2 regions of the Bacillus sp. NEAU-Y102 genome follow, and region 1 is predicted to be linked to the other one. Evidence: riboswitches for the same ligand, from Rfam matches in the RefSeq annotation. Region 1 holds a riboswitch; the other holds the start of a gene.
The links. A riboswitch is a leader RNA that binds a small molecule or an ion and turns the genes downstream of it on or off. The one in region 1 is predicted to bind magnesium.
Positions count from the first base shown of each region.

Region 2: another riboswitch for magnesium. It lies ahead of ACYFX0_RS16020 (P-type ATPase); the one in region 1 lies ahead of mgtA (magnesium-translocating P-type ATPase).

Region 1 covers NZ_JBTWFK010000001.1:1,053,229-1,069,103, forward strand. The annotation lists gene ACYFX0_RS05210 (DUF2062 domain-containing protein) at 1-517, opposite strand, end outside; gene argF (ornithine carbamoyltransferase) at 656-1,606, opposite strand; gene ACYFX0_RS05220 (acetylornithine transaminase) at 1,619-2,779, opposite strand; gene argB (acetylglutamate kinase) at 2,776-3,543, opposite strand; gene argJ (bifunctional glutamate N-acetyltransferase/amino-acid acetyltransferase ArgJ) at 3,555-4,778, opposite strand; gene argC (N-acetyl-gamma-glutamyl-phosphate reductase) at 4,789-5,826, opposite strand; gene ACYFX0_RS05240 (YqzH family protein) at 6,051-6,239, shown strand; gene ACYFX0_RS05245 (SDR family NAD(P)-dependent oxidoreductase) at 6,269-7,063, opposite strand; gene ACYFX0_RS05250 (MBL fold metallo-hydrolase) at 7,073-8,026, opposite strand; gene proI (pyrroline-5-carboxylate reductase ProI) at 8,192-9,031, shown strand; gene sdaAA (L-serine ammonia-lyase, iron-sulfur-dependent, subunit alpha) at 9,078-9,956, opposite strand; gene sdaAB (L-serine ammonia-lyase, iron-sulfur-dependent subunit beta) at 9,975-10,634, opposite strand; gene rnz (ribonuclease Z) at 11,307-12,230, opposite strand; gene ACYFX0_RS05275 (DUF3932 family protein) at 12,421-12,672, shown strand; gene ACYFX0_RS05280 (hypothetical protein) at 12,707-13,246, opposite strand; M-box (ykoK) riboswitch at 13,415-13,582, shown strand; gene mgtA (magnesium-translocating P-type ATPase) at 13,914-15,875, shown strand, end outside.
Region 2 covers NZ_JBTWFK010000005.1:406,601-422,475, reverse strand. The annotation lists gene ACYFX0_RS16075 (dynamin family protein) at 1-3,023, shown strand, start outside; gene ACYFX0_RS16070 (DUF3931 domain-containing protein) at 3,027-3,281, opposite strand; gene ACYFX0_RS16065 (GNAT family N-acetyltransferase) at 3,354-3,815, shown strand; gene ACYFX0_RS16060 (YpbS family protein) at 3,846-4,118, shown strand; gene ACYFX0_RS16055 (sulfurtransferase) at 4,121-4,954, shown strand; RNA gene ssrS (6S RNA) at 5,071-5,253, shown strand; RNA gene ssrS (6S RNA) at 5,275-5,458, shown strand; gene ACYFX0_RS16040 (hypothetical protein) at 5,513-5,962, opposite strand; gene ACYFX0_RS16035 (hypothetical protein) at 6,046-6,357, shown strand; gene ACYFX0_RS16030 (glutathionylspermidine synthase family protein) at 6,361-7,599, shown strand; gene ACYFX0_RS16025 (DUF350 domain-containing protein) at 7,592-7,978, shown strand; M-box (ykoK) riboswitch at 8,191-8,356, shown strand; gene ACYFX0_RS16020 (P-type ATPase) at 8,692-9,417, shown strand; gene ACYFX0_RS16015 (5'-3' exonuclease) at 9,550-10,416, shown strand; gene ACYFX0_RS16010 (FbpB family small basic protein) at 10,773-10,913, shown strand; gene ACYFX0_RS16005 (acyltransferase family protein) at 11,242-12,435, shown strand; gene ACYFX0_RS16000 (YveK family protein) at 12,436-13,179, shown strand; gene ACYFX0_RS15995 (CpsD/CapB family tyrosine-protein kinase) at 13,166-13,786, shown strand; gene ACYFX0_RS15990 (sugar transferase) at 13,805-14,443, shown strand; gene ACYFX0_RS15985 (oligosaccharide flippase family protein) at 14,500-15,875, shown strand, end outside.

The DNA.
Region 1 (15,875 bases):
TCAAGCGTAACTTACGGTTCTTTTCGTATAAATAATGCACAACGAAATACGAAATGAGACCAAACACAACTCCTAAAATCGTCATTCCAATTAATACATACACTTCACTTTGTAATAAGCTCTTTAATATCGTAAAAATGTGACTTGAAAACAAGTCCGATATCGTAAATGGTTCATGATGAATTTTCTGTACATGAAATGGATAAATCATTTTTCCTAGCGTATACGCAAGCGGAAATAAAAATACTGGGAGAAACGATATTTTCCCAATAATATTGCCAATAACTGCCGCAGGAAAAGATCCCTTTGCTAACCTGACGATTGGATAAAATATTACATATACGAGCGATGCCGTATAAATGACTAACATTTCTAAGCCGAATCCTATAGCAAACCCTAACGATACTTTCTTTGCGCCTTCTGGCGATCGAAGCAACTTATAATATTGAAACTTTAATATTCTCCACATCCGCTGAAAAAACGAATATGTTTTCTTAGTTGTTTTCACCCTCATCATCTCTTTAACTATATTTTTATATGTAGTATGTCCTTACACACTCTGAAAAACAAATTTAGTTTTCTCTTTTATTATAAATGATATCGAAATGGTTAACCAAATATACATCCGACATTTTAATATAAAAAAACCTCCCTTTTAGGAAGGCTCTTCTACATTTTTAAATAAACTCACCAATAACGCTTTTTGAGCATGCAATCGATTACCAGCTTGCTCGAAGACGATAGACTGTGGTCCATCTATAATTTCTCCTGTTACTTCTTCTTCACGATGGGCAGGTAAACAGTGTAAGAAACGATATGTTTGTTTCGCATGCTTAACAAGTTCGTTATTGATTTGGTAAGGTTGAAATAAAGAATATTTCTCTTCTTCGCCCTCTTGCCCCATGCTCATCCAAACGTCAGTATAAATGAAATCTGCTTCATTCACCGCTAATTCAGGATCATGCAAAACTTCAATTTCAGCTCCTGTTTCCTTGGCAATCGCTAACGCTTTTTTTACAATCTCTTCATTCGGTTCATATCCTACAGGCGTTGCAACAGTCATATGCATTCCGACTTTTGCACTCGCTAGCAACAATGAATGACATACATTATTTCCGTCACCTACGTAAGCCAATTTTATTCCTTTAAATGTATTTGTTTCTTCATATATTGTCATTAGGTCTGCCAATGCTTGACAAGGATGATGATCATCCGTTAAACCGTTAATAACAGGAATACTAGATTCTTTTGCAAGCTCTTCTACATCCGCGTGTGAGAATGTACGTATCATGATCCCGTCAATATACTGCGATAATACTTTCGCAGTATCTGAAACGGTTTCTCCTCTTCCCATTTGCATCTCTTTCCCACTTAAAAACATACCATGTCCCCCGAGTTGTACCATTCCCGCTTCAAAAGATACACGAGTACGAGTTGAATGCTTATCAAAAATAAGCCCTAATATTTTGCCTTGTAATAAAGGCTCTTGCTTATTCTTTTTTAAATATATAGCGAACTCAATTAAAGAAATAATTTCTTCTTTCGTTAATTCTTCTAGTGTTAAAAGATCTTTCGTATTTAATTTCGGTACTTGTACAGTTGACATGAAACTTCCCCCTTATATGATTGATACGTTTTTTGTACAAACTACTTTTTTTATTATATATACTGCCTGTTCTAACTCTTCATTCGTGACAATGAGTGGCGGTAATAGTCTTATAACATTAGGGCCTGCTTGTAATACGAGAAGTCCTTCGTTTTCTAGTTGTTCTATAAAACTTGCAACTTCATGCTTACACTCAATCCCAATCATAAGCCCCTTACCACGTATATTTTGAATACATTCGACATGCTGTAATTCCTCTTGCAACTTCTCTAATACGTACTCGCCTTTTTCTTGTACTTCTTTTAAAAACGATGGTTTTTTACTCACTTGCAATACTTCTTTCGCTGCAGCCATCGCGATGTAATTCCCGCCAAAAGTTGAACCGTGTGATCCTGCAGTAAACGACGTTCCGAGCTCTTTCCCGCCAATCATCGCTCCGACAGGAATCCCATTCCCAAGTGCCTTTGCAACGGTAACGATATCAGGCTCTATTCCCACTTGTTCATAAGCGAATAGTGTTCCAGTTCTTCCTATTCCCGTTTGAACTTCGTCTATAATAAATAAGGAACCAAACTTATTACATAATGTTTCAATCTCTTTCAAAAAAGATAGATCAGCAGGTATTACTCCTCCCTCTCCTTGAACAACTTCTACCATTACCGCCGCAACTTCTTCATTCATTACTTCCTCTAATGCTTTAATATCGTTAAAAGGGATATGTAAAAAAGATGGAAGTAATGGACCAAATCCTTCTTTTACCTTATCTTGGCCCGTTGCACTCATCGTTCCAAATGTTCTACCGTGAAAAGACTGCTGGCATGTTACGACGAGAGATTTTCCAGTATGCTTACGTGCTAACTTTAAAGCCGCTTCATTTGCCTCTGCCCCACTATTACAGAAAAACACATAATCTAATGCTCTATTTTCTGTTAATAATGACGCAACTTCTTCTTGTAAGCTGTTTGTAAACAGGTTAGATATATGCCATATATCATTAAGTTGCTCTTGTACACCTTTGAGAACAGTAGGGTGACAATGTCCTAAATTACATACGCCAATTCCTGATGTGAAATCTAAATATTGCTTACCGTTATTATCAATAACTTTCGTTCCAGTTCCCTTTACAAACTCAATAGTTCTTCTGCCATACGTTTGAAAAAGATAACTTGTCATGCAATACTCACACCTTTCGTTACCGTCGTTCCAATACACTCTCCTGTAACCTCAGTAAAATCTTTTGTACCATTCACAATACTTATCTTTTGCACTCCCCTCTTTAATGATGCTAGTGCCGCCTGTACTTTCGGAATCATCCCACCGGTAATAACACCTGTTTCTATAAAAGTAACAATTTCAGATTCATCCGTTTCCTTTACCAAATTCCCTTCATGTAATATTCCATCTACATCCGTAATAAAAATGAGCTCTTTTGCTCCTAACGCGGTCGCAATCCCAGCTGCAGCATTATCCGCATTTATGTTATAAATTTCATTACCATTTACCCCGATTGGAGCAATAACAGGAATATACCCCATATTTATTAATCCTTTTAATAAGGCTGTTTCTACATAACTTACTTCTCCCACATATCCTATCTCCTCGCTGACAGGTTGAACTTGAATTAAATTGCCGTCACACCCTGAACAACCTACAGCAAGTAAATTATGCTTTTGTAAATTCATTACGAGTTTTTTATTCGTACTTCCGCATAGCACCATTTGAACAACATCCATAACTTCTTTTGGTGTTACGCGTAATCCATCTCTTTTTTCTACGTTGATGTTACAATCTTTTAATTTGGCATCAATTTCTGGCCCACCACCATGGACAATTACTACTTTATACTTCTGCTGTAATTTCTTTATACAATCAAAAAACACATCATTTAATTGATTCAACATACTACCGCCGCATTTCACTACAATATAATCGCTCATCTTCTCTCTCCTTATGTACGATAACAAGCATTTATTTTCACATATTCATAGCTTAAGTCACAGCCCCAAGCTGATCCTGTCTCTTCACCTAAGTGTAAGTACACATTAATCACTATTTCATCTTCTTGTAATCTCTCTTTCATTTCTTCTTCAGAAAATATTTGAGGCTCACTATTTTTTAATACCGATATAGATTGAAGAGTAATGTCAATTGTGTTCGGATTAATAACTACTTCACTTTGTCCAATACTGCTAATAATTCGCCCCCAGTTTGGGTCTTCACCATGTATTGCTGTTTTCACAAGACTCGAACCGACTATTTGCTTTGCAATTTTTTTTGCCTCTTCATTCGTTTGAGCTCCTAGCACATTTACTTCTATTAACTTCGTAGCGCCTTCACCATCTTGCGCAATTTTTTTCGCTAAATCTTCACATACCTTCTGTAAAGCACATACGAAAGTTTCCCAATCTGTATGTTCCATATTTATCGGCCTTGTTTCTGATAATCCACTTGCCATAACGATGACCATATCATTCGTAGAAGTATCTCCATCTACCGTAATTTGATTAAATGTATGATTCGTTATTTGTGATAACGCTGTTTGCAATACGTCATGCTCTATATGAGCATCTGTCGTAATAAAACTAAGCATCGTTGCCATATTCGGATGAATCATCCCTGAACCTTTTGCAACACCCGCAATCGCCACTTTCTTCCCATCAATAATCATTTCATAGCAAGTTTCTTTCGTTATAAGATCCGTCGTTAAAATTGCTTCAGAAAAACAATATGCTTCACTTTCTTCCTTCGTCGGTATAAGAGTTGCAACTCCCTTTCGGATTATATCCATCGGCAGCGGAACACCAATTACACCTGTTGAAGCTACTGCAACGTAATTTTCTTTCATCCCAAAATGTTCCGCCCCTAATGCGCGCATCTCGTATGCGTCTTGTAATCCTTTCATTCCAGTACATGCATTTGCATTTCCACTATTAACGATAATTGCTTGTAACTTCCCTTCTGCCGTTATACTATCCTTCGTTACTTGCAAAGGAGCTGCTTGTATTTGATTCGTTGTATAAACAGCGGCACATGATGCTGGTACATCACAAACGATGGCACCTAAATCCTTTTTCTCCTTTTTTAAACCATTTGCAGTACCAATTGCCGAAAAGCCTTTCGGCGTTACAATTGAACCATTTTCTAATTTTGTAATAGACGCTACTTTAATCATCATGTCCCCCTTATAGATAAAGCGGCATATGTTGTAAACCTGTTGTCTCTTCTAGTCCCGCTATTATGTTTGCATTTTGAATCGCTTGCCCAGCCGCGCCTTTCATCATATTGTCTATAACAGAAACGACCGTAACTCTTTCAGCTCTTTCATCGTAAGCTATGCCAATATCACAATAATTTGAGCCTCTCACTTCTTTTGGACTTGGAAATTTCCCTTGCGTACAAATTCGGATGAAAGGCGATTGTTCATACGTTTCTTCATACAATTTTTGAAGTTGCTTTATTTCCATCTTTTGTTTTACTTTTGCATAAAGTGTAATCATGATTCCTCGTGATATCGGTATTAAATGTGTGCTAAATGTAATTGGCTGTGATTCACTATTCCATTCTGTAAGCATTTGCTCAATCTCTGGAACGTGCTGATGCTCATTCACTTTATAAATGTGCAAGTTATCATATAGCTCAGGAAAGTGAGTCATTGTTGTTGGTGTTTTACCTGCTCCTGATACCCCTGATTTCGCATCAATAATAATCGAATCTTCTTCAATCATGCCGCTACGTACTAACGGCGCTATCGCTAGCAATGTGGCTGTAGCAAAACATCCTGGGTTTGCAATTAAATTTGCCTTTTGAATCCCAGTCCTTTTCCATTCACTTAACCCATACACTGCTTTTCTAAGAATTTCTTCTTTCGCTGCTGGCCTTTTATACCACAGTTCATATGACGAAGGATCTATCATACGAAAGTCTCCAGATAGGTCAATTACTTTTAAACCTTCTGCTAATAACTTGGGAGTTAACTCCGCCGATACTCCTGCTGGGATTGCTAGAAATACGATTTCTGCTTCTTTTCCTATCGTCTCCACATCAATTTCTTGTAACGTATGAAAAAGGACATTTCGAAGATGCGGATATACATTTGTTATACACTCACCAACTTGTGAAAAAGAATGGAGAGATGCTATCGAAAAATATGGATGTTGTTCTAATAAACGAATTAACTCAATGCCCCCATATCCAGTGGCTCCAATAATTGCGACTTTCATAAGTTCCTCCTCATATCGATTCTTTAAATTAAGTATGATTATAATATTGTATATTTATAGAGTCAATTAAATATTTATAAATTTTTAAATCTAAAAAAACTTAATTTTATTAGAAAAATAATATACTCAACCGAATTTTTATACAAAAATAGTGCATAGTAGTTTTTTTATTTCACTTCAAGTACAATAAAACAATACATACGTACATACAGGCGGGGAAAAATATGAACGAAAAATTAATTGAGAAAATGATTATAAAAAGTTTTCAACAATATCAATGCAGTCCAATATCAAAAGAAGATCAGGAAATGCTAGTGAAACATATTCAAACGGTGACTCATTCAAATATTGAAATTGATTTATACGAGGAAATTGAGGATATTGTTTATGATTATGTAACTGGAAAACAATAAAAAATAGGAGATTTCCATATGGAAATCTCCTATTTTTTACTTAATGATTTACCTGCTACACGTTCAAATAAACCTGGGAATAAAGCATAAAGTTTCGGGCCAATTCCCATCCACTTCGGTAAGTTTACTTCACGTTTTTTCGTGTGCATCGACTTTACGATTTGTTCTGCTACGTATGTTGGTTTTAACATGTAACGTCCCATATTCTTTACATATGTACCAGATTGATCCGCTATTTCAAAAAAGTTTGTATCTATCGGACCTGGATTAATTGCTGTAACATAAATATCTGTATTCGCTAATTCCATGCGTAAACTATTCGTAAATCCTAATACGGCATGTTTCGTTGCTGCATAAGCACTCGATTTCGGAGTTGCAATTTTTCCAGCAAGTGAAGCAATATTAATAATATGTCCTTCATTCTTGTTTACCATATAAGGTAGTACCGCTTTCGTACATGCTACTAATCCAAATACATTTACTTGGAACATATCTTTTACTTCACCCATTGATGCATCTTCAAACGTTTTAAAAATACCAAATCCCGCATTGTTTACTAATATATCAATACGTCCCACTTCTTGTAATACCTTTGAAAAAACAGACTGTACTTCCATCTCTTCACTTACATCTAATACATAATAATAGCAAGGCGTATTATAAGTTTCTTTAATTTTGTCTACTAACGCTTGTAGTTTCTCTTCTGTTCGAGCCATTAATACTGGAGTCGCTCCCTGTGCTGCAACTTGCATTGCAACTTGCTCACCAATCCCACTAGAAGCACCTGTAATGACGATTACTTTATTTTGTAAACGTCCTGTCATTGCTGTCACCTACTTTGCATAATAAATCAATTGTTGCGATGACTCATCAATCATCACTTGTTGATTATATGCTAAATAGTCCAATTGTCCAACCGTTTCTGAAATAGTAAGTGGTAATTGTTCTTTATATAATACCGGAAATAGTTTTACACATACTTCAAATGCTGTCATTGGTTTTTCCTTTAATAACTCAAGCACTTTAAAAGCACGTGTTTCTTGCTTTTGTAATCTCGTTTCAATAAGTTGTTTCACATTTAGAACATCTTCCCCATGCCCTGATAAAATGCGTGAAATATTCATTTCGCTTAAACGCTGTAATGTTTGATTATATTGTAGTAATGGGCGTGCCCGCTCTGTTTGCCCTTCATATGGTGGTTCTAGTATTGGATTCGAAGAAATATGACTAATGAGAGCATCTCCACCAATTAATATTCCATCAGATTCTCTATATAAAGAAATATGAGTAGAAGCATGGCCTGATGTTTCAAGCACTGTAAATCCAGGCAAAGAATTAATACGATCTCCTTCTCTCACAGTATGCGTTAACGATCTATTACAAGAATATTTAAGTGTCCTCGTCGTCAATAACGACTCGTCTTTCAAAAATGCTGCTGGCACACCAAACTGTAAGGCCGTCTCTCTAAAAAATTCATGATACCGCTTTAAAAATTCTGGATTTTGTGTGATCCAAGGCTCATTCCAAGGATGTCCAATAATATTCGTCTTCTCAGAAAATATATTTAAAAGTCCACAATGATCTGCATGATGATGCGTAATGACTACTGTTTCAATATCTTCTATCGTATATCCTAATGCACCTAATTGACTTTCTAACGCATTCCTTGCCTCTTCTGTATTCGTCCCTGTATCAATTAATGTTAATGTCTCCCCCTCAACTAAAAACACATTCACAGTTTCCACTGCAAATGGTACAGGAATCTCCATTCGGTGAATCGCCGTCATGCTTAGCCCCCCTGTCTCTTTCCGGTTCAAAAATGAATACTTCTTCAGTTTACAACTTCTATATATATTTGTCATTATTTTCAGATAAAAAGAGGTGTTTCCTATAAGAAAACGAATGTATGTACATTTATAAGAATTTCTAACCAAAATTAAAGGAGGAACATCATGTCTATTCAAAACATTTCCTTTCTCGGTGCAGGCTCTATTGCTGAAGCTATTATTGGTGGCTTGTTACATGCAAATGTTGTTAAAGGTGAACAAATTACTGTAAGTAATCGTTCTAACGAGACGAGATTACAAGAGCTACATAAAAAATACGGTGTCAAAGGTACTCATAATAAAAAAGAATTACTTACTGATGCAAATATTCTTTTTCTAGCAATGAAACCAAAGGATGTTGCAGAGGCGCTTACCCCTTTTAAAGAATACATAAATAATAACGTGCTTATTATTTCATTACTAGCAGGTGTTTCTACTCACTCAATTAGAAAACTACTTCAAAAAGACGTTCCAATTATTCGTGCAATGCCAAATACATCCGCAGCCATTCTAAAATCAGCTACCGCTATCTCCCCTTCAAAACATGCAACAGCGGAACATATTCGCACTGCAACATCTTTATTTGAAACGATCGGTCTCGTCTCTGTTGTAGAGGAAGATGATATGCATGCTGTCACTGCATTATCCGGAAGTGGACCTGCTTATATTTATTACGTAGTGGAAGCTATGGAAGAAGCTGCAAAAAAAATTGGTTTAAAAGAAGATGTTGCAAAATCACTTATTCTTCAAACGATGATTGGTGCTGCTGAAATGCTAAAAGCAAGTGACAAGCACCCTTCTATTTTGCGAAAGGAAATTACTTCTCCTGGTGGAACTACCGAAGCAGGTATTGAAGTATTACAAGAACATGAATTTCAACAAGCACTTATTTCTTGTATTACACAGGCAACGGAACGATCACATAATCTTGGAAAAACATTAGAACAACTAACAAAAGAAAAATAGAAAAAGGAGCTCAAATAAACTTGAGCTCCTTTTTCTATTTTTACACTTAGTTATTGTTCTTCCCAAAAATCTCTTCTTGCAGGCGACGACCAGTCGGCGTTGCTGCAAGTCCACCTTCTGCTGTTTCACGAAGTGCTACTGGCATCGTTTGTCCAATTCTAAACATTGCCTCAATTACTTCATCACATGGAATTGTACTCGTTACACCAGCTAATGCTAAATCTGCTGAAATCATCGCATTCGCAGCTCCTGCTGCATTACGTTTTACACAAGGCACTTCTACAAGTCCTGCAACAGGATCGCACACTAAACCAAGCATGTTCTTTAATGAAATTGCCATCGCTGTAGCTGCTTGATCTTGTGTTCCACCAGCCATCTCAACTGCAGCTGCAGCCGCCATTCCACTTGCTGAACCAACTTCAGCTTGGCATCCTCCTGCCGCACCAGAAATACAAGCATTATTCGCAACAACCATACCGAAAGCTCCTGCTGTAAATAAGAACTCAATCATTTCTTCACGTGTAGGCTGCAATTTTTCTCTTAGTGCAAATAGTACACCTGGCACTGTTCCAGCAGACCCTGCTGTTGGTGTTGCACAAATAATTCCCATCGCTGCGTTTACTTCATTTGTTGCAACAGCTTTGCTTACTGCATCCAAAATCGTATCTCCAGATAAGCCTTTTCCACTCTTCATATACGCTTGAACTTTTACAGCATCTCCACCAGTTAAACCAGTTGGTGATTTCACGCCGCGAATACCACGTTCTACTGCTTGTTCCATCACGACTAAGTTCTTTTCCATACCAGCAATTACTTCTTCACGTGAAATACGTCTTGTTTCCATTTCACATTGAATCATAATTTCTGCGATTTTTACATTTTGTTCTTTAGCTTGCGCCACTAGTTCCGCTGCGTTCCGAAACATGGTGTGTCCCCCCTGCAATTAATCCATAATAGTTACTTGACAAATATTTTGTTGCGCTTTTATTTCTTCAATCACTTCATCTGCTAATAATTCATCTGTTTCAATAACCATAAGCGCTCTTCTCCCTTTTTCTTTACGAGAAACACTCATTGTACTAATGTTAATCTCGTGTGTAGCAAGGATTGAAGCCACCGCTGCAATAGCACCAAAGCGATCGTTATTTACAATAAGTAGTGCTGGACTTGTGCCTGATAATTGAAGATCGAATCCGTTTAATTCTACAACTTCAATTTTACCGCCACCAATTGAGCAAGCAACAACTTCAATTTCTTCTTCACCTTTATACAAACGAATTCTTGCTGTATTTGGGTGAGGTGCATTGGCATCTTCTTCAATGAATTCCACTTCAATTCCGCGCTCTTTTGCTATTTCTAGCGCCTCTGGAATACGTAAGTCATCTGTTTCAAATCCCAATATTCCACCGATTAGTGCTACATCCGTACCATGCCCTCGATACGTCTTTGCAAATGATCCATATAACGAAATGCTTACTCTTTCTGGTTCATGACGAAACAGCTGGCGAGCAACTTGCCCCATTCTTGCCGCGCCTGCTGTATGTGAACTTGATGGTCCAATCATAACTGGACCGATAATATCAAATACTGAGCGATACTTCATCATAACTCCCCCTAAACCTCTATGAAAAAAATTTATTCTACTATTCTATTAAGCTGCTACATCTGTCGCTTTTCCAGTTGTACCACGAATTTGTTCTGCTGTATGAATTGGATAATTTTTGAATAAAAGTAATCCAATATAACCTGAAATAATACCAGTTATCATAATACATAAGAATCTTAGTATTATTTTCATTAAAAAAATGATATAAGATAATCCACAATAAAGTCTGGTAGCAATCCAAAGTTTAACACAGAAGCCATTGCAAGCATAGCATAAACAAGTGATATCTTTCCTATTATAATTCTCATGTTACTCTCTCATGGTTTAGTCAACTTCACTTGTTACGATAATAACTAAAAAGCATGTGACTTATCATAAATTATAATCTGCCCTCATTATAGCTTGTTTTTTATAAAACGCTTACTTTTGTTGAATTTTAAAAGTTCTGAATAAAAGTCCATTCCTGCTATTTGTATCACTTGTATGTCATCTGACTTATATAACAGTTTTTCTAAATAATCATTATTTCGTATTTTTATCGTATATATTCAAACCATTCTAATTTTCTGTATCATCCAAGTATAAGCATAAAATAATAACAGTTTTATTTTTAAATTTTTTTAGACATAAAAAAATGGCAACCTGTTGTTACCATTTTTTACAAAATTATCATTTTTCTACTGGGAATGATTTCAAATCTGTCGCTATTTCTGTATTAGAAAACAACTCTCTTGCCTCTTTCAATAATTCCTTATATGTATCTCCTTGATAGCGAGAACTAATGTGAGTTAAGATTAATCGCTTCGCATTTGCCTGAAGTGCAATGCTCGCAGCTTGCTTAGATGTGGAATGAAAATAATCATGCGCTTGTTGCTCATCTTCTGCTGCGAAAGTCGCTTCATGGACAAGTACATCTGCATCTTGCGCAAGCTCCCTACTCGCTTCGCAATATCGCGTATCACCTAAGATAGTAATAATTCTTCCTTTTTGAGGTGGGCCGATAAACTCATTTCCATTTAATATCGTGCCATCCTCTAATTCAACTACTTCTCCATCTTTTAAACGTTTAAAGATTGGACCTGGTTTCACACCCATCTCAAGCAATTGATCAACTAAAAGAGCACCTTGTATATCTTTCTCTACAATACGATATCCAAAACATTCTATACCGTGTGACAATCTTTTCGTTTCTACATAAAATTCATTATCTTCAAATACGGTACCTTCTTCTGTTATCTCCACAACTTCAAGTGGATATTTCACATGTGTCGTACTTACCGATAATGCCACTTCAATAAATTGTTTAATTCCTTTCGGTCCATACACCGTTAAAGGCGTAGTTCCTCCTTGAAATGAACGGCTACCTAATAAACCAGGCAATCCAAAAATATGATCGCCATGTAAATGCGTAATAAATATTTTTTCAATGCGGCGCGGACGTACCGATGTATGTAATATTTGATGTTGCGTGGCCTCGCCACAATCAAATAACCAAGTCTGTCCTCGTTCTTCTAACAATTGTAAAGCAATTGCTGAAACGTTCCTTCCTTTTGAAGGAACACCTGCACCAGTTCCTAAAAATACAAATTCCACTTTCTTTCCTCCAGCTCTAAATATACTCTATCTCTCATCTTACGGAATGTTATTTCAAATGGCAAATCGAATTTACATAACCAATCATCTAGACAACTATATAACACGAACATTATACTTAAAAAATTTACCAATCGTTCGTTTTTTTGTGGTAAAATAATTATACTACATTTTAAGGGAGCGTTTTATTATGAAAGAAGTATTTCGTTTACAAACTGATTTTTCATCTTCATTTGATCGCTGGGTAAGTTCTTTCGTGTCTGATCACCCAGCACAATTAGAATGGACAACTTTAAAGGAATTAATCCATGAATATACAACATCACATACAAATGATACGTTACCAGCATATATTTCTTCAGCTTTAACATATTACGCCCAACGCGTTTCAACTACAAACAGTTCAGAGATTGTTATTTTTGAAAACCCTACAATCTCGTAATCTATAATAAAAAAGCACTGGTTACAGTGCTTTTTTATTTATACTTATTTAACAAATGATCATATTCCGTCCAAAAGTCGGTATACATACTTCGCTCAAGCTCATTTAAAATTATCTTTTCACTTGATTTATTAAATAATTCTTTTGCTTGTAGTGCAAAAGAAACAATTTGTTTTCTATATTCATTTTCATTCAATTCTATATGAAGCCCTTCATAGTATATAGCCTTTTGATCAGTAGAAATAACTTTGACAAAGTCCTTTAAAATCACATTTTTACCTATATGGTTTATAGTCCAATGAATTGAAATTGGGCATCCTAACATTAGCATAGTGCCACATCCGTGCAAAATAACCCCCTCTTCATTTTCAATATCACAAATATATTCTTTATCTAAAGTTCGTAACAAAGCTAAAGCTGATTCACTTATTCCCCATTCCTCATCCATACCTGTCCGCGTAATAATCGTTCCATCCACATTTAAATATATTTCTCCGTGTGAACATAAATCTTCCTGCTCATTAAACAACCATTTTTGATTCTCAATATTTATAATAAAATTTTGTGGTACCATTACAAATTCCCCTTTTATAAAAATATTTATTTTCCATATTATTCATAATCAATATCATGCATTTCATCCCACATATCTATTATAAATCCGTTTAATATTTTAAAAACATAGATAAAAAAGATATTGACACTACGATTTTACAGTGCTAACATTCAACATGTAATTGAATATGGTCTCTGTTAGGTGAGGCTCCTGTATAGAGAAACGCTGCTGCCCAAAAATGTCGAGAGACGCCAATGGGTCAACAGGAAAGGTCGGAATGAAGGCCTTTTTTAACGTAGCTGGTTTCAGTACCTATGCTATACAGTGCTAAAACTCAACGAGGGAGAGGTGCATGTATTTTGTCATACACAAAAACTGTTTTTATTTATGTCTACTAACAGTCTTTGTTGTGGACTCTTTTAACTGCGAATTCAGACCTTTACTCGTTTTGAGTAAAGGTCTTTTTACGTCTATATGCACCTTACTATGAAACAAACATAGCATATTCAGAAACTACTAAATTGTACGGAGGTGAGGAACAGTTGGCAATTGATGATTCGGCCCAGATACCCATACGTTTTACATTCATATTTCATCATGTAGGTAGGAAAGAAACTGTTCCTCACCATTTCAAATAGTTAGGTAACAGATTGTTTCCTCCTTCATGACAGAGGAGGAACTACCGATGTTTAATTTACAAAGACAAGAAACAAAGCATGCTTATGAGCAAGATAGCATGAAAACAAATAACGAATTATTAGTGGAGGTTGCAACACAAGATGTAATCTCTGCGTTAAAACTTCTAGAAACAACACAAGATGGATTATCTAAACAAGAAGTGGCTCGTAGACTTTCTTTATATGGTCCGAACGAAATAGCTCATAATAAAATGGCGCCGTGGTACATTCAATTTCTATTGGCATTTAAAAATCCATTTATTTTCGTTTTATTAGCTCTTGGAGCACTCTCCTTTTTCACAGATGATATGCAAGGAACGATTGTCGTATCTGTAATGGTCCTACTTAGTGCAACGATTCGGTTTTCCCAAGAATTTCGTTCTCAAAAAGCTGCCGATAAGTTAAAAGCTATGGTTCGAACAACTGCGAGCGTATTTAGAATAAATGGATTTGTACATGAAACAAAAAATGTAAAGAATTTAAACCGAAATTACACAACAGAAATTCCAATTGAGGAACTTGTACCTGGCGATATTATTTCCCTTTCAGCTGGTGATATCGTTCCAGCTGATGTGCGTGTTGTATCCGCTAAAGATTTATTTGTTAATCAATCTTCTTTGACAGGGGAAGCACTTCCTGTAGAAAAATACGAACACTGCTACCATACAGAAAATAAGCATATCTTACCGAAAAACATGAAAAAAAATTACAATCCACTCGATATGGAAAACCTTTGCTTCATGGGAACAAATATTGTAAGTGGTAGCGCAAAAGCTGTTGTCATCTCAACAAGTACCGATACGTATTTCGGCTCTTTAGCAAATAAGGTAATTGGAAAGCGTGTAGAAACAAGCTTTGATAAAGGTGTAAACAAAGTAAGCTGGCTCTTAATTACATTCATGCTTATTATGGCGCCTATTGTCCTTCTCATTAATGGATTCACAAAAGGAGATTGGCAAGAAGCTTTCTTCTTCGCTATTGCCGTCGCTGTTGGTCTTACACCTGAAATGTTACCAATGATTGTAACTGCTAATTTAGCTAAAGGTGCCGTTAACATGTCTAAACAAAAAGTAATTGTAAAACAGCTAAATTCTATTCAAAACTTAGGTGCTATGAACATTCTTTGTACAGATAAAACCGGAACTTTAACAGAAGATAAAGTTGTCCTTGTTCGTCACTTAGATCCCAAGGGAAATGAATGCAATCGCGTCTTACAATTTGCCTATTTAAATAGTTTCTATCAAACTGGATTGAAAAATTTAATAGATAAAGCTGTTATTAAGCATACAGAGGAAAACAATAAATTTAATCCATCAGCTTTTCAAAAGCTAGATGAAATTCCATTCGATTTCGCCCGCCGGCGTATGTCAGTCATCGTAAAAGATATTTCAGGTGAACATACAATGGTTTGTAAAGGTGCCGTAGAAGAAATTTTATCAATTTGTAATTACACCGAAGTGGATGAAAAAGTCGTTCCACTCACCGAGGAAATACGTTCAAATGTCAAAAAACTAAGTGAGACATTAAATAGTGAAGGTATGCGGGTTATTGCTGTGGCTTATAAAAAAGATAGAAGAATAAATAATAAAGAGTACGCAGTAAAAGACGAAACAGATATGATTCTCAGTGGATATATCGGCTTTTTAGATCCACCGAAACCATCTGCAGCAGCTGCAATTCAAGCATTACAAAAACATGGTGTACAAGTGAAAATTTTAACTGGCGATAACGAAATTGTTACAAGGAAGGTTTGTAAAGAAGTTGGATTAGATATCGGCGAACCAATCCTCGGTTACGAGATTGATTCTTTACCAGATAAAGCATTAGCAAAACTTGCTGAAGAAACGACTGTATTTGCGAAGCTTAATCCAATGCAAAAATCTCGTATTATACACGCATTACAAGGAAATGGACACACTGTAGGTTACATGGGAGACGGCATTAACGATGCTGTAGCATTACGTGAAGCT
Region 2 (15,875 bases), on a different contig from region 1:
ATTATAAAGATAGTGTAAAACAATCGTTCTCTAACTGGGATATTGAAGTAGATGGAGTTTATTATACGTCATTAAGAATGATGAACCATCCACATAATGAAATTGGAAGCTTAGAAACATTAATTACATCTATTATGAAAGAAAAAGAGCAGTATGTAAGAGATGGAATGGAGCGAGAAACAGAATATTTAATGGGGGAACATTTCTCGTTTATTCTTTCTGAAAATGAAAAAGCTCTTTTGACATATGAGGAAGAGTTAGCATCACCGCTTTCGATTTCAGAAATAGTTGAAAAGAAAGAAGAGCTAACGGAAATTAAACATCGCGAGGCTAGTAAAGAATCTCATGTGAGAAACGAATTTATAAAAGGTTTACAAGCTATATTAGATAACGCGTATTTAATGCCATTTGAAATGAGAGAATTGGCAAATGCATATTTAGAAACGAAATTAACAAAGTTTAAAGTTGGTTTGCTATTTGCAAAAGGAAAGACGGAGCAAGAAAAACAAAGACGTGTAGAGGCGTTTTATTCTGCCCTTCAAAAGACTGTTGAAACGCAACTTGATTTTCATGTGAAAGAATTTATTGTGGCCTTCTTAAAAGAAGAAGGATTGTTCACGGAGGAAATTGGGAAAGACATATATGCTTTAGAAATTGCTTTTGGACCAGAAATGTTAGCTGAAGTCATTAAACAAGGTGCAGGTTTCACAGGTGATTACTTACTTCTTTATACAGCGGATGTAGCGAATGAACTGAAGAAACGTTATTTTACAAAAGCTCAGCAAATTTTTGATAAAAGTGCAGTCGTTTTAAAGCAAAAGGTGAAGGAAGCAGTTGCTCGTATGGAACAAGAGATTGAAAAATATACGATGTTGCAAACGGCAAAAGAGACGGAATTACAATACAGTAACAATTTAGAGACATATGAAAGTTATTTACAAAATATTTGGCGCGAGCGTGTTGCTACACCAGAAGGATTGCAAATAGAGGAGATATTGCAACGTGAAAAACAAATTGTTAGTGAGAAATTTACACTACAAGAGCAGGAGATTGTAAATGATAACGGGGCGGCTCATGAAGAAGAGATAAAAGGAACAGCAGTTTTAAATATTCAGCGTATATTAGAGAAAGTGAAGAAAGCTGAAATGATATTAGAGCCATTGCCAGCGCTGAAACATGTACAGCAAGAGGTAATAGAAAAAAGGCGTCGTGTGGAAACGAAACAATTTACAGTAGCGTTATTCGGAGCTTTTAGTGCTGGGAAATCATCATTTGCCAATGCCTTACTAGGTGAGAAGGTACTTCCTGTATCACCAAATCCGACGACGGCAACGATTAATCAAATTTTGCCGGTTACAGAGGAAAAACCACACGGAACAGTAATGGTTCAATTCAAATCAAAGCAAGCTTTATTAGAAGATATGAAAGCTGTTTATAAGCTGTTTCATTATGAGATTACTACGTTAGATGAGGCGTTAGCACAAATTGATAAAGTTATGAAATATCCTTCACCAACTGGGAAGCAAAAAACAACATTTAGCTTTTTACGAGCGGTACAAAAAGGGTATGATGCAGTTTCTACTTATTTAGGAGAACAAGTACAAGTTACATTAGAAGAGTTCTCTGATTATGTAGCGAACGAAGAAAAATCATGCTTCGTTGAGTATATGGAGCTTTATTATGATTGTGCTTTAACAAGGCAGGGAGTAGCGCTTGTAGACACACCTGGAGCGGATTCTATTAATGCTCGCCATACGGATGTTGCATTCCAGTATATTAAAAACGCAGATGCTATTTTATTTGTAACATATTATAACCATGTATTCTCTCGTGCGGATCGTGAATTTTTAATTCAGCTTGGTCGTGTAAAGGATACTTTTGCTCTTGATAAAATGTTCTTCTTAATTAATGCGGCGGATTTAGCAGAGTCTGAAGAAGAACTTGAAATGGTAAAAGGTTATATCGCAGATCAGCTACTGCAATACGGTATTAGAAATCCGCGTTTATTTGCAATTTCAAGTTTATGTGCGCTTGAAGAGAAACAAGGAAAGAGTGTTGAAAAAGAGAAGTATGGTATTTTACAAAACTCTGGAATTACTAAGTTTGAGGAATCATTTACGTCCTTTATGATGAGAGATTTAATGCTTGTTTCTGTGCATGCTCTATACGGTGCGTTGCAAGGGGCAGATCAGCTTTTAGTAAACATGATAAATGGTGCAAAGCAGGGGAATGAAGAGAAAGAGAAGCAAACGAAAAAATATGAAGCAGAGCGTGATCAACTACTTCATATCATTTCATCATATAGTGTACTTGCTGAAGAACAGGCGATGCAAAATGAAGTGAAAGAGTTGCTTTATTACGTGCAACAGCGTCTATTCCTACGTTATAACGATGTGTTTACTGAATTTATTAATCCGGCGTCACTTCGAACGGATGGAAATGTGAAAACACAATTGCAACAGTGTGTTATGGAATTAGTAGCATTTATTCAGCATGATTTATTACAAGAAATGCGTGCGACATCATTACGTCTTGAAAAATGGATAGACGAAGCGATGAAGCGTGCAAAGGACGAAATTGTAGTGAACTGTAAAGTAGAAAATCAATCAATTTCTATGAATGGAACAGTGGAGTATGAATATAAAGATATTACACATAAAGAACCGTTCCCTTCAGTTGAAATAAAAGATTTCAAAAAAGCACTGGCACATTTTAAAAATGAAAAAAGCTTTTTTGAAAAAAATGATAAAGCATTCATGCAAGAAGAGGCTAAAGTTGTATTAGAACCTTTCGTATCAAACTATGTAGCTGATGAAAAAGATTTATTTGTTCATCATTATAAGCAAGAGTGGGATTTGAAATGGAACTTATTCCAAAAAGTAATGCAGCAAGATGTGATGAATTATTATGAAAGTATATTATTTGCATTGGCTGAAACGATTGATGTATCTCTATATGAGCAAAGTAAAGAACAATTGCACAAGCAGTTAGTAGAGATTGAAAAAGAAATTTATGTTATATAGTCGTTATGAGAAAAAGATTCGTTCAATTTTCTTTTGCAGTACAGTATCTAAAGATTTTACAAATCCAGCAAATTCATCGGTAGAAATCATATGAGTAAGAACGAGTCGTCTGCCGTCTGGTGTTTCACCGCATAAGACGAATGAAGAAAATTCATATGTTTTATTTTCTACTACTAATTTTGGATAGGAATACGTGTCGCTTTTCTTCTTCTTTCCATCAATAGAGATGACGTTGCATTTTTTCTCATTGTTGTCCATGATGAACCCCTCCTTTCTATTACTTATGGTAGACAAGGAGGGTTTAGAACAATAGAGAAAGGGGAATTTTTTATGGGTGTAGTAATAGAGCATATTTCGAAAGAAGAAGCTATACCGAAGTCTTTATTGCTACTTGCTGATCCAAGTGAACGGCAAATAGCTACATATGTACAAAGAGGATTAACATACGTAGCAAAGCAAGAGGGTAGCGTTATCGGTGTATATGTTCTTTTGGAAACAAGGCCAAAGACGATGGAAATCATGAATATTGCGGTTGCAGAGCATGTGCAAGGAAAAGGGATTGGAAAGAAGCTAGTAAGTCATGCTGTAGAAACTGCTAAAGGATATGGTATGTCAAAACTGGAAGTTGGTACAGGCAATTCTAGTGTTTCACAACTTGCTTTATATCAAAAATGTGGATTTCGTATTTTTTCTATTGATTTTGATTACTTTTCGAAGCATTATGAAGAAGAGATTATTGAAAATGGCATTGTATGCCGTGATATGATTCGGCTTGCAATGGAATTGAATTAGAACGTATAACTTATTTAGGGGGAAGAGAAGATGGAAGTACATAAAGCAATTACAGCACATTCTCGTAAACAAAATGAAAGTGTAAAAGCATGTTTACAATTAGATGCGCAGCGTGAAGCAGCTATTGAAGCAGCCGTATCTCTTGCGTCAAATGGGAAAGAATTTTCGGTTGATGTCATTAATGTTGTAACAAAGCAAATTAATGATCTTGCAAAAAATGGTGTTACCTTGCAGCGTAAATATGTTACAGAAGAAATGGTTATGGAGTATGTAAGTCGTTTACAAGAGAAAGAAGGTCGTTAAAGATGATAGTTACAGTCGAATGGTTACGTGAGCATATAGAAGATGAGAACGTCCGTGTAATCGATTGTCGTTTTGATTTAGCGAATCCTAATTGGGGTAGAGAAAAGTATGAAGAAGAACATATTCCTCATGCTTTATATTTTGATTTGAATTTAGATTTATCAAGTCCTATAGTAGAGCATGGTGGCCGCCACCCGTTGCCAAGCATTGAAGAGTTTGCGGACAAGCTTTCGGAGGTTGGTATTGATGAACATACGACAGTAATTGCGTATGACAGTCAAGCTGGTGCAAATGCTGCTCGTTTATGGTGGTTATGTAACTATGTAGGACATGAGAAAGTATATATATTAGATGGTGGTTTCCCGGTTTGGAAAGAGAATGGACTACCGACAACAACGGAAATTCCTGTTGTTATACGAAAAACATTCAAAACAAACATACAAGATCATATGCTTGTATCGATGGAAACAGTAAGAGAGAATATCCAGGCAGGTGCAGATGTTACGTTAATTGATTCAAGAGAGCCAAAACGTTATGCTGGTGTAGAGGAACTTGTCGATCATAAAGCAGGACATATTCCGACAGCAGCAAACTATTTTTGGAAGGATGGAATGTTGCAATCAGGACAATTTAAGAATGAAGCTGAGCAACAAGGACGATTCCAAAATCTGTCGAAAGATAAGGAAACCATTGTATATTGTGGTTCTGGTGTTACGGCATGTCCAAATATCATTGCGTTAAAATTGGCTGGATTCCAAAATGTTAAATTGTATGCGGGTAGCTGGAGTGATTGGATTTCTTATCCAGAAAATCAAATTGCAAAAGAAGAAGATTAATCACTTGCATGCAAAAATAATTTGTATTAAAATAAGGTCACAAGCAAGAGATTGCTCGAAAAACTTTGTATTTTACACATTGGAAACAATGTGATAATATAACGACAAGTAAATAATACATCCTGCGGTGTACGTAACTTATTTATGTCTAAAACCGATGTTAGTTATACGGAAGCTCAATATTTAGCGACCATCATCAAGCCTTCCTTGTGGAGGAAGATGTACGGTAACTGTGAGGGCATCCACCTGCGAGTAGCGGGTTTTTGGACATTTACGAGGAGCGGCACGTGCGGGGGTCTTATTTCAACTAACCTTATATAAAATTCCTACGGTGTACGTAGCTTATGCATGTCTTAAACCAATAAGTTTAATATGGAAGTTCAATATTTAAATGTAGCTAACATGCCATCTTTTTAAGAAGGAAGTTACAAACATTTGTGAGAGCATCCACCTGTGAGAGCAGGTTTATGGACATCTAGAGAGAACGGCATATGTGGGGCTATATAAAAACCTTACGTTTTATACGTAAGGTTTTTTTGTTGCATAGATATATCAATATTATCTTGATTCACCTGTGAAGTTTCCGTAATAAATGTAGCACTTTCTGTCTTCATCAATCTCTCTTGAATCCAAGGAGAATTCCATAGACATGCCGTCTCGCTGAATATATATAATATCTGAATGAAGAGATGGTAAAATTTCTTCGTAGTTCCATACATCTTGACTATCTACTAAGCTTGAACTCGTTTCACTTAGTTCTCTAATTTCAAAACCGATGTGGGAGTATGTAGGGTCTGAAGGGTCATTGGCGAAAACTTCTTTTTGAATATAAATAACTGCTGTTCCGTCTGGATCAACCGAAGTTGCAGTGACAACATAAGTATTTTTCTCTTTAATAAAATATTCACAAGTCATGCGTGCGATAATTTCAGAATTAGAAATATTGGCGTAGTTCCATAAAGCAGGATACCCTTTCGTTCCATCATTAAGTCGATATTCTAAGCGCATTTTATCCCTCTTCTTCCTTTTTCTTCTACTTTATCATGTCATCCTATATAATAGGAATAGAATTTAAAAAGGGGAGTGCGAAGGTGACAAAAACGAAATGGCTAGTAGGTGGTGTCGTAACGTCTTTAATGACTGGCACTTTATTTGGTTGCGCACAAGATCTTCCCCCAAAACCGAATGATAATAGTTGTTCTGATTGGGATTGGGATGATGAACTTGGGGTATGGCAGTGTGATGATAGTAGTTCAGGTTATCGTGGGCATTATTTCTATGGTGGGCGATACTATCAAAATAAATCCACTTTTAAAAATTCATCGGCGTTTAAATCGTATCAATCGTCTGCTGAATTTAAAGGTGGAATTGGAAGCGGTTCAAAGGGAGGATTTGGGGGCTAAAATATGTCGCAATACATAAGGGATCGAAAAGATTTTTATTTAAAATATCCGAATTTTTGGTCGGATTTATATGAATGTGAATATAGTTTGTTTCATGTTTTTTCTATAACAAATCAGACTTTGGAACAATTACACTTAGCGACTGAACGAATGGGTAAAATATTTTTTAAGACTGCTAGACTTTTGCGAAATTTAAGTGACGAACAGCTTCTTGAGCTTGGTTTTCCTCCTGCGAGCTTATCATTCATTAGAATGAAAGGATTATATCCTGAATCTGTTATTTCACGATTTGATTTCGTTATAACGGTTGATAACCAAATTAAAATGCTTGAGTTTAATAGTGATACACCAACTTTTATTATGGAATGCTTTCAAATGAATGGAAAAGTTTGTGAAAACCTAGGTTATGATGATCCAAACTCGGATCAAGAACGATTACTATCTTCTGGTGTTACGAAAGCTGTAATGGAAGCGACAAAGGGATTAGACAATCCAAATGTTGTTTTTACAGCACATCATGAACATATTGAGGATTGGAATACGACTATGTATTTAAGTCAGTTATGCCATGTTGAAAATAAAGTAGTGCCAATGTCAGAACTTAGAATTACGAAAGGTGCTCTAGTTGATAAAGATGGGGCGAAGATTGATGTTTTATATCGCCAAACATATCCGATAGAAGATTTAATTGAGGATCAAGATCCTGAAACAGGAGATTTGATAGGTGTGGAACTGCTGCAACTTGTAAAAGCCGGAAAGCTTTTTATAATAAATCCTTTGTCAGCATTTTTACTTCAGCCAAAATCAATTCAGTGTCTTATTTGGGGGTTAGCAGAAGAAGAGGTCTTTTATACAAACGAGGAACAACAGTGGATTAAAGAATATATGTTACCTACATATTTAGAACCAGATTTATTTTTAGGAAAAGGTTCTTTCGTTCAAAAACCTTCATTTGGTAGAGAAGGAGATACAATTACGATTCGCGATAAGGATGAAAATATTATGCTTCAAAATGCACATCAAACGTATAAAACTTCACTGCCGATATTTCAAAAGTATATAGAACTTCCAGTCGTATCCTTGGAAACAGAAAAAGGGATGGAGAAACTGTCGTATGTGTTTGGTTCTTTTTTAATTGCTGGAAAAGCGAGTAGTATCGGTATTCGCGCGGGAGAAAAGATTACAGGAAATGAATCGTACTATTTACCGGTAGGTATAAAAAGGAGGGGGAAAAATGATTAATTTTTTATCATATTTAGCAGTAACACTCGGACTTTTATGTATTGGTCTGTTCTTGATGGAAGTGACAACGAAAGTTAAGGAATTTAAGTTAATGGCTCAAGGGAATAAGGCGGTAAGCTATGTGCTTGGAGGACGATTACTTGGGTTAGCTATTGTTTTATATTCGACAGCAGCTAATTCAATTTCACTTCTTGATATGATTTCGTGGGGAGCAGTTGGGATTTTGGCTCAAATTATCGTTTTTTATTTAGCTGAGTGGCTTACACCACGCTTTAATATAAACAAAAGTCTTGAAGAAGATAATCAAGCAGTCGGTCTTTTTCTTATGTTTTTATCGCTTTCAATTGGGATTGTAATTGCTGGCTGTATAACTTATTAAAAACTTTACGTTTAAACGTAAAGTTTTTTATTTTATTCCGCTATTTGCCGGGCAGCCCGATTGGTGAGGGCTAATAATCAGTGGGGGATGAACAAAACCCCACTGATTAAAGTTTCACTTTATATATGTTAGTTTGCCATACCTTTTGAAAAAATTGTAGGCTACGGTTGACATCTATTTTAAATAAGAGTAACATTTTCAATGTAATGAAAATAAGTCTCTGTTAGGTGAGGCTCCTGTATAGAGAAATGCTACTGCCCAAAAATGTCGAGAGACGCCAATGGGTCAACAGGAATGATCGAATTAAGGTTTTTCTTAACGTAGCTGGTAATGTACCTATGCTATACAGTGCTAAAACTCGGCGAGGGAGAGGTCCGTAGATTTCTAATTATATTAGAAATCGTTTATTTGTGTATGTAATGGCCACTACTCTCTTAAGGGTAGGGGTCTTTTTTGTTACCAAGCTATGAGTAATTTCATAGTATAAACTATAAAATTAAACGAGGAGGTGAGGAGCATGTCAAATTCTGACTCGGTTCCGTTACCCATATACTTCAAATCAAAAATATATGATGTAGGCAGGAAACGATTTGTTCCTCCCTCTATATTTATCACAATGTAGCGTTTATAAAGCGCTAGACACTTTCACAGTAAAGTGGATAAATTGAGAAACAAAGCGTTTCTTCCTATGTTGTAAAGGAGGAGACGATAATATGTTATATGCAAACAAAACTGTGGGTAACACGTCATATAAACTAAGTAAAAAATCAATAAAAGAACAAACAATGCTTCAAAAAAATAAAGATTTATTAATTGAAATTGCAACAAGAGATGTAAAATCTGTATTTGCATATTTTAAAACAACAAGAGACGGACTATCAATGAAAGAGGCACAAAAACGTATTCAAGTATATGGCCGAAATGAACTAACTTCAAAAAGAGCACTTCTTGCAGAAGTAATGATGAAGCTTGGTGGCATGATCCCAGGTTTTTCAAAACAACGTGTGTGTGATGAATTACAACGTGAAACGATTACTGTATCTAGAGTAGAATGTTCTAGTAGTACAGGGCTAAATAGTGAACTGAAAATGATGGAGATACCAGTGCAAGAACTTGTACCTGGAGATATGATTTTTCTTTCGGCTGGAGATGCTGTGCCAGCTGATGTACGTATTATTTATGCAGATGATTTATTAGTAAATGAGTCTGTGTTAACGGGAAACGAAGCGAGTATAGAGAAGTTTGAAAGCTGCTATCACCTTGAACGTAAACGATTTATCCCATTAAAACGGATGAAAGATTATAATCCACTTGAGCTTGAAAATGTATGTTTTAAAGGTTCGCATATTGTTAGTGGAAATGCAAAGGCTGTCGTTGTTTCTACTGGAAAAAATACGTATTCAGGCATATTGCATACTTGTTGTAGTAGGATGTCTTAATGTGTTAATGGTGCTAAATATACAAAAACCATGTATAATAGACAAAGTTGAGCAAAAACGTAGAATGGTAATCTATTTATATAACCTTACGTGATAACGTGAGGTTATTATTTTTTTAATAGGAGAGGAATTATGAAAAAAGTATTATTAGTTGATGGTATGGCACTATTATTTCGTGCTTTTTACGCAACAAGTGTCTACGGACAATTTATGAAACGACAAGATGGAACCCCTACAAACGGGATTCATGGTTATATGAAACACTTGTTAACAGCTACGCAAGCGATCGAACCAACACATATCGTTACATGCTGGGATATGGGAAGTACGACATTTAGAACAGAATCGTTCTCGAATTATAAAGCAAATCGTGCAGCGCCACCAGAAGAATTAATTCCTCAATTTGATTTAGTGCAAGAAATGACTGCGAAATTATCCATTCCAGTTATCGGTATGAAAGGCTACGAAGCCGATGATTGTATCGGTACGCTTGCAAAACAATATTGCAATGAAGCTGAAGTTTATATTTTAACTGGTGATACAGATTTACTTCAACTTGTTGATAAGAACGTTACAGTTATGCTTCTGCGTAAAGGAATTGGAAATTACGAATATTACACACCGGAGAAAATTATGGAAGAAAAAGGTGTAGAGCCGTGGCAAATCGTCCATGCAAAAGCTTTCATGGGAGATACAAGTGATAATTATCCAGGTGTAAAAGGTATCGGTGAAAAAACAGCGTATAAGCTTATTCAAGAGCACGGAACAGTATCCGCTGTACTAGAAAATGTAGAATCATTAACGAAAGCGCAGCGTACGAAGATTGAAAGTGATTTAGAGAACTTAAATATTTCGTTGCAATTAGCACAAATTCACTGTGAAGTTCCAATTTCATGTTCACTAGAAGAGGGACTACACACAATGGATGAAGAAAAACTTAAATTTGTTTGTGAAGAAATGAATTGGGGAAGACCTGAAATATTAATAAATATGCTATAAATAGTTTAGAAAGAGGGATGTTGCATAAGTCGAACTTTGACTTATGCAACACCTTCTTTTTGTTTTTGTAAACAGTATTATAGTAAATAAAATTATGTCGAAATCAATTTTAAATATATAAATGTTTCGACAAGATATAATGATAAAAGTTGATGGAAATAGTAATTTTTATAATGAAGTGAATTAATTTCAACATAGTTTTAGAGAGTCTTTTTTTCGTGTTCACAAAGTTGTCAGAAAATAAACGGAATTTTCATATGAAGTTCAAATAGAATTCACAACAATCAATTATTATAAGGACACACAGATAATTCTTTATCTTTTATATAAACCATCCCCCAAGGAGGACAATGAAAATGAGAAAAAAAGTGAGAAAATCTTTTAAACAATTATTAATTGAAAATAAACAATCACTATTAAATAATAAAGAAAATATGAAAGAAATTGAAGAAAGAATTGAGAAACGACATGTAGCATATAGTGGTGCCAGTAATTAAATAAAATAAAAAAGATAGCCTATATAGGCTATCTTTTTTATTTTATATTGAAAAAACGCTATTCATCTCTTTAATTTTGTAAATATGCAAGATATTTTTATAGTGTTTTTCTATCAATATTACTCATTTTTCGAGGTTGAAATTGGTATATACCAATTTTCGAGATTTACTATTCATAATATTACAAAAAATGTTACAATACACTCAAATTTATACTATAAAATCATTTTAATATGAAAAATTGGAATGAAAAGAAAGGAGAGGAATATGAATAAAGATGTCGCTTTGAAATGATTAGTATCATTTCATTAGGAGTTGATGTAAAAAGATGAAGAGATACGAAGAATTGGACTCTATAAGAGGGATTTCTTCATTAGTAGTAATGATTGGTCATCATTTAATGATTTTTTCAGCATTTCAAAATTACAGTTATGAAGATAATAAACCATTTGTTATGTATCTATTAAAAGAAACACCTGCTCGTCTAATTTTTAGTAGTGGTAACGAATCTGTTATTATCTTTTTTGTTTTGAGCGGATTTGTTTTGTATGAATCTATTGAAAAAAACTATAGTAGCTATGGGTCATACCTTTTAAAACGTATATGCAGAATATATATTCCTTATATTGTGGCAATAATTATAGCGATTATATGCCAGACTACAATTAGTGAATATGGTATTTCTTATTTAAGTGAATGGTTTAATCGCTCATGGACGATTGAAAGTTCTTCAAGCTTAATCGCACAACATATTTTATTGGTTGGGAAATATAATATAGATGCATATAACGGTGTGATTTGGTCGCTTGTCCATGAAATGCGAATATCAATAATTTTCCCGTTAATTTTGATGATTTGCTTACGAAAAACGTTAAGGGGTTCATTACTATTATTGTTTAGTTTTAGTATATGTTCTGTCATCATATTATTTTTGTTTCGTTCGGGCTTAACATTAACAAGCTATGCATTAACTTTGCATTATACGGTGCTATTTTTACTAGGAGCACTAGTTGCGAAGTATAAAAATAATTTAATAGTTTTTTATAGTAATTGTACTAAAAACACGAAAATTGCATGGTTTTTATTTGCGATTTTACTTTTTATGTATGAAGGGCTTATTGGAGAAATGAAAGTGCTCAATAATTTTATATTTCGAGACTATGTAGTGGCGATAAGTGCATGTCTATTTGTCATATTAAGCTTGTCAATATCAACTTTGTCGTCCTTACTACGTAATAAATACTTGTTATATTTGGGGAAGATTTCTTACAGTCTTTATTTATATCATATTATATCGTTATTTTCCCTTATATACATGCTCCATAAAATATTACCGTTGCTTATTATTTTAATTTTTTCACTTGTTTTTTCGTTTATATTTGCAATGCTTTCGTATATATATGTAGAAAAATTTGCATTGAGAGTCGGAAAGTATGTAACAAAACAAGTGGATAGAAAGGAGAAAGGGTTATCTGTAAAGAGTGACTTGCAGGATGTTATTCAGAAAAGGGCGGTGAAATAATTGAAGCAAGAAATGAGTATAAAAGATTTTCAACAATTATTGAAAAGAAGATTCGTAACGATTATTTTAACGATGTGTTGTTTAACCGCTTCTTTAGTTCTTATCTCTATGTATGTTTTAAAGCCGTCATATCAATATTCAACGCAAATTCTTGTTGGGAATTTAGATGAGTTTAATAAGGAAAATTCAACAAATAAAACACAAGAAAATAAGCAACTAGTAACATCGTATGTCGATATTTTAAAAAGCCCATTAATTATTTCAACAGTTAAAAAAACTTTGAAATTAGAGCAATCAAGTTATGAATTAGCACAAAAAATCTCGGTGGTAAATACGGACAACTCACAAATTGTAACTGTTACAGTAAAAGATTCCAATCCGAAAGTCGTGAAAGACATAGTAAAGACATTGGCAGAGCAATCACAACAAAGTTTTCAACAGTACACAAATGTACAAGGTGTGAAAGTGTTGACGGATCCTGAGTTACAGGAACAGGCTGAAAAATTGTTTCCAAAATTTCAACTAATCATTCCTATTTCTTTAATTGTTAGTTTTTTTGTTGGGATAGGTTTAGCTGTATTTCGAGATCATTTTGATGAACGTATATACACGGAACAAGATTTAGAGAAAATAACAACAGTCTCTGTTATTGGTCACATAAATATGAAACCGAATAGAAAAAAGAAACCTACAGAGATTGATAAACAATCATCTATATATCGAGGTGAACATGTTGATGTTTAGGACAAAGAAACAGCTGCCATTCGATCTGCATGATGATCTGATGAAAGAACAGTTTTATACGGTGTATCACGAGCTAAAAAAATCTGGAAAACAACTGTTCACAGTTAGTTCAACGAAGGACAGAGGGGTTGTTGCCTCGCTTATAGTAAATATGGGTCTAGTGTTTGCGGAAATGAAGAAAAAGGTGTTACTTATTGATGTGAATTTTTCTGATCCTAAATTACATGTATTATTACAAAGTGATCACATGATAACAGTAAACGATATAATAAGCTCTTCCCCCTGCAATTATGAATCTTTTTCTAGTAATTTGTCTAAATACTTATATTGTATTCCTGCAAAAAAAACAGTACACACAGGGGCCCCCTTAGTTGCTATGGATGAATTTGATAATGCGATTGCTAAGTGGAAAGAAGATTTTGATTACATTTTCTTTTATTCTTCTGAAGTATTTGATCTTCCTGCTACGCACATTATTGCAGGGAAATGCGATGGAGTGGTCTTAGCAGTTAAAAAGCGAAAAGATTCACTACGTACAGTGCAAAAAGTAATAGTGGATATAAAGAGGAAAGAATGTGAATTAATAGGTATAATTTTATATTCTTGAATGTGGGGGTAACGATCCATGATTCGTGAAACAAATCAAGCCAAGTTGTATACGATTCCGGCTCAAGAAAAGCCTAGTATATTGAATCGAAGTGTAAAACGCTTGTTTGATATTATATTTTCAATCATATTGTTACTATTAACGATACCAATTATGTTGTTCTTTTGTATTATGATTACTTTAGAAACATCAGGTGCTCCATTTTACTTTCAAGAACGTTTAGGTATAAACGGGAAGAAGTTTAATGTATTTAAATTAAGATCGATGGTAAAGGATGCTGAAATAAATGGCCCGCAATGGGCAAAAGAACATGATTCAAGAATTACAAAAGTTGGATTGTTCATAAGAAAAACGAGAATTGATGAATTACCGCAACTTTTAAATATTTTAAGAGGAGATATGTCTTTTGTAGGCCCTCGACCAGAGAGAGAGTTTTTTTATAATGAATTTGATGCGTATATTCCAGAATTTAAGGATCGTTTAATGGTAAAACCAGGATTAACAGGATGGGCACAAATAAATGGAGGATATAATCTTGATCCAAAGGAAAAGTTGAGGCTGGATATGGAGTATATTGAAATGAAAACGATTCGGATGGATATCCGTATTTTATGTAAGACCGTTTTAATTGTATTGAACGGTAATGGTGCAAGATAAATATATATGTAAACAAACAACATATGTAAGTAGGTTACTTGCAAAGGAGAACTGGTATGGGTAGATCTATTCTAAACAATATTATCCATCTATTTTATAGTACGATTTTAGCTAACCTTCTTCAGGCTGTCAGTTTAATTATTTTAGCAAACTTTTTTAACGCACAACATTATGGGATGTTTAGTGTTGCCATAGCAGTGACGTTTGTTATGTTATTTTTTACAGACTTAGGACTTAGTAATACGTTTCTTCGAGAAGGGGCAAAGGATGGAGCAGATTTAGAGAAGATTTTATCATCGTATATAAAAATAAGGATGATTCTACTTATTTTTATTTCTATCATCGGTTATGTTGCTATTCATTATATGTATGTAGATAAAAATTTAATTTATATGATGATAAACGTAATGTTTTTCATGTTAATAGGATTAACTTGGCAAAACATAGGAATTGTCTATTTTCAACTGATGGAACGTATGGAGTATATAGCGCTCATTAAAGTTGTATCAGCATCGGTTATCATTATAATTACATGTTTTTGTATTTTCGGAGAGTTACCGGTGTATGTAACGGCTCGCTTATATGCTTTTGGGTATATGATCGGTGGTGTATTCAGTATATATATCATGAGAAGAAAGACGAAAATGAATATGAAAGTCGTAATTCATAAAGCGTTATTTTGGCAATTAACTCCCTTTATTATTAGCGGTTTTTTAATAATGAGTACGCCACAATTAGCACCTATCTTGCTTAACTATACATTGCCATTAAGTATGGTAGGTGTTTTTGCAGTAGCCTACCGGATGCCGGCAGCTTTATATCAAGTACCGGGGGTAATTGCAGGTGCATTTTTTCCAGTGCTCTTTAAGCATTATAACCAGAATAATTTAGAAGCGCATACGAAATTAAATTTGCTTCAAATTAAATCAATGGCGATTATAGGAATATGTATGACGATTGGTTTATATCATTTAGCACCATACTTTATTTCTATATTTTTTCATGAAGAATGGAGCAATGCAGTAGAACCACTCCAAATATTATCATTTCTTATTGTGCTACAAAGTTTAAATATTGCCATTGCTGACGGTTTAACGACGAGCGGATGTCAAAATAAGAGAACTGTTGTGCAGTGTGTAGCATTGGTGATAGGTGGGGTTATGCTTTATAGCTTTAGTAGTATTGGTGGAGTGATAGGAGCGGCATACGCTATGGTTTTATTTGAAATTGTCGCTTTAGTGGGATATATAGCGGTAAGTGTAGTGAAGAAAAAAATTGTATTCCAAATTGTAATGCCGTATACAATTTATTTTGGCGTAACCTTTATTGGAGTGCAATATATATTGCATACATATCATTTAATTGCGCTTGTTCTTAATATACTAATTGTAGTAGCTGCCATATTCCTATATGATTATGAGCTAAAAAAACT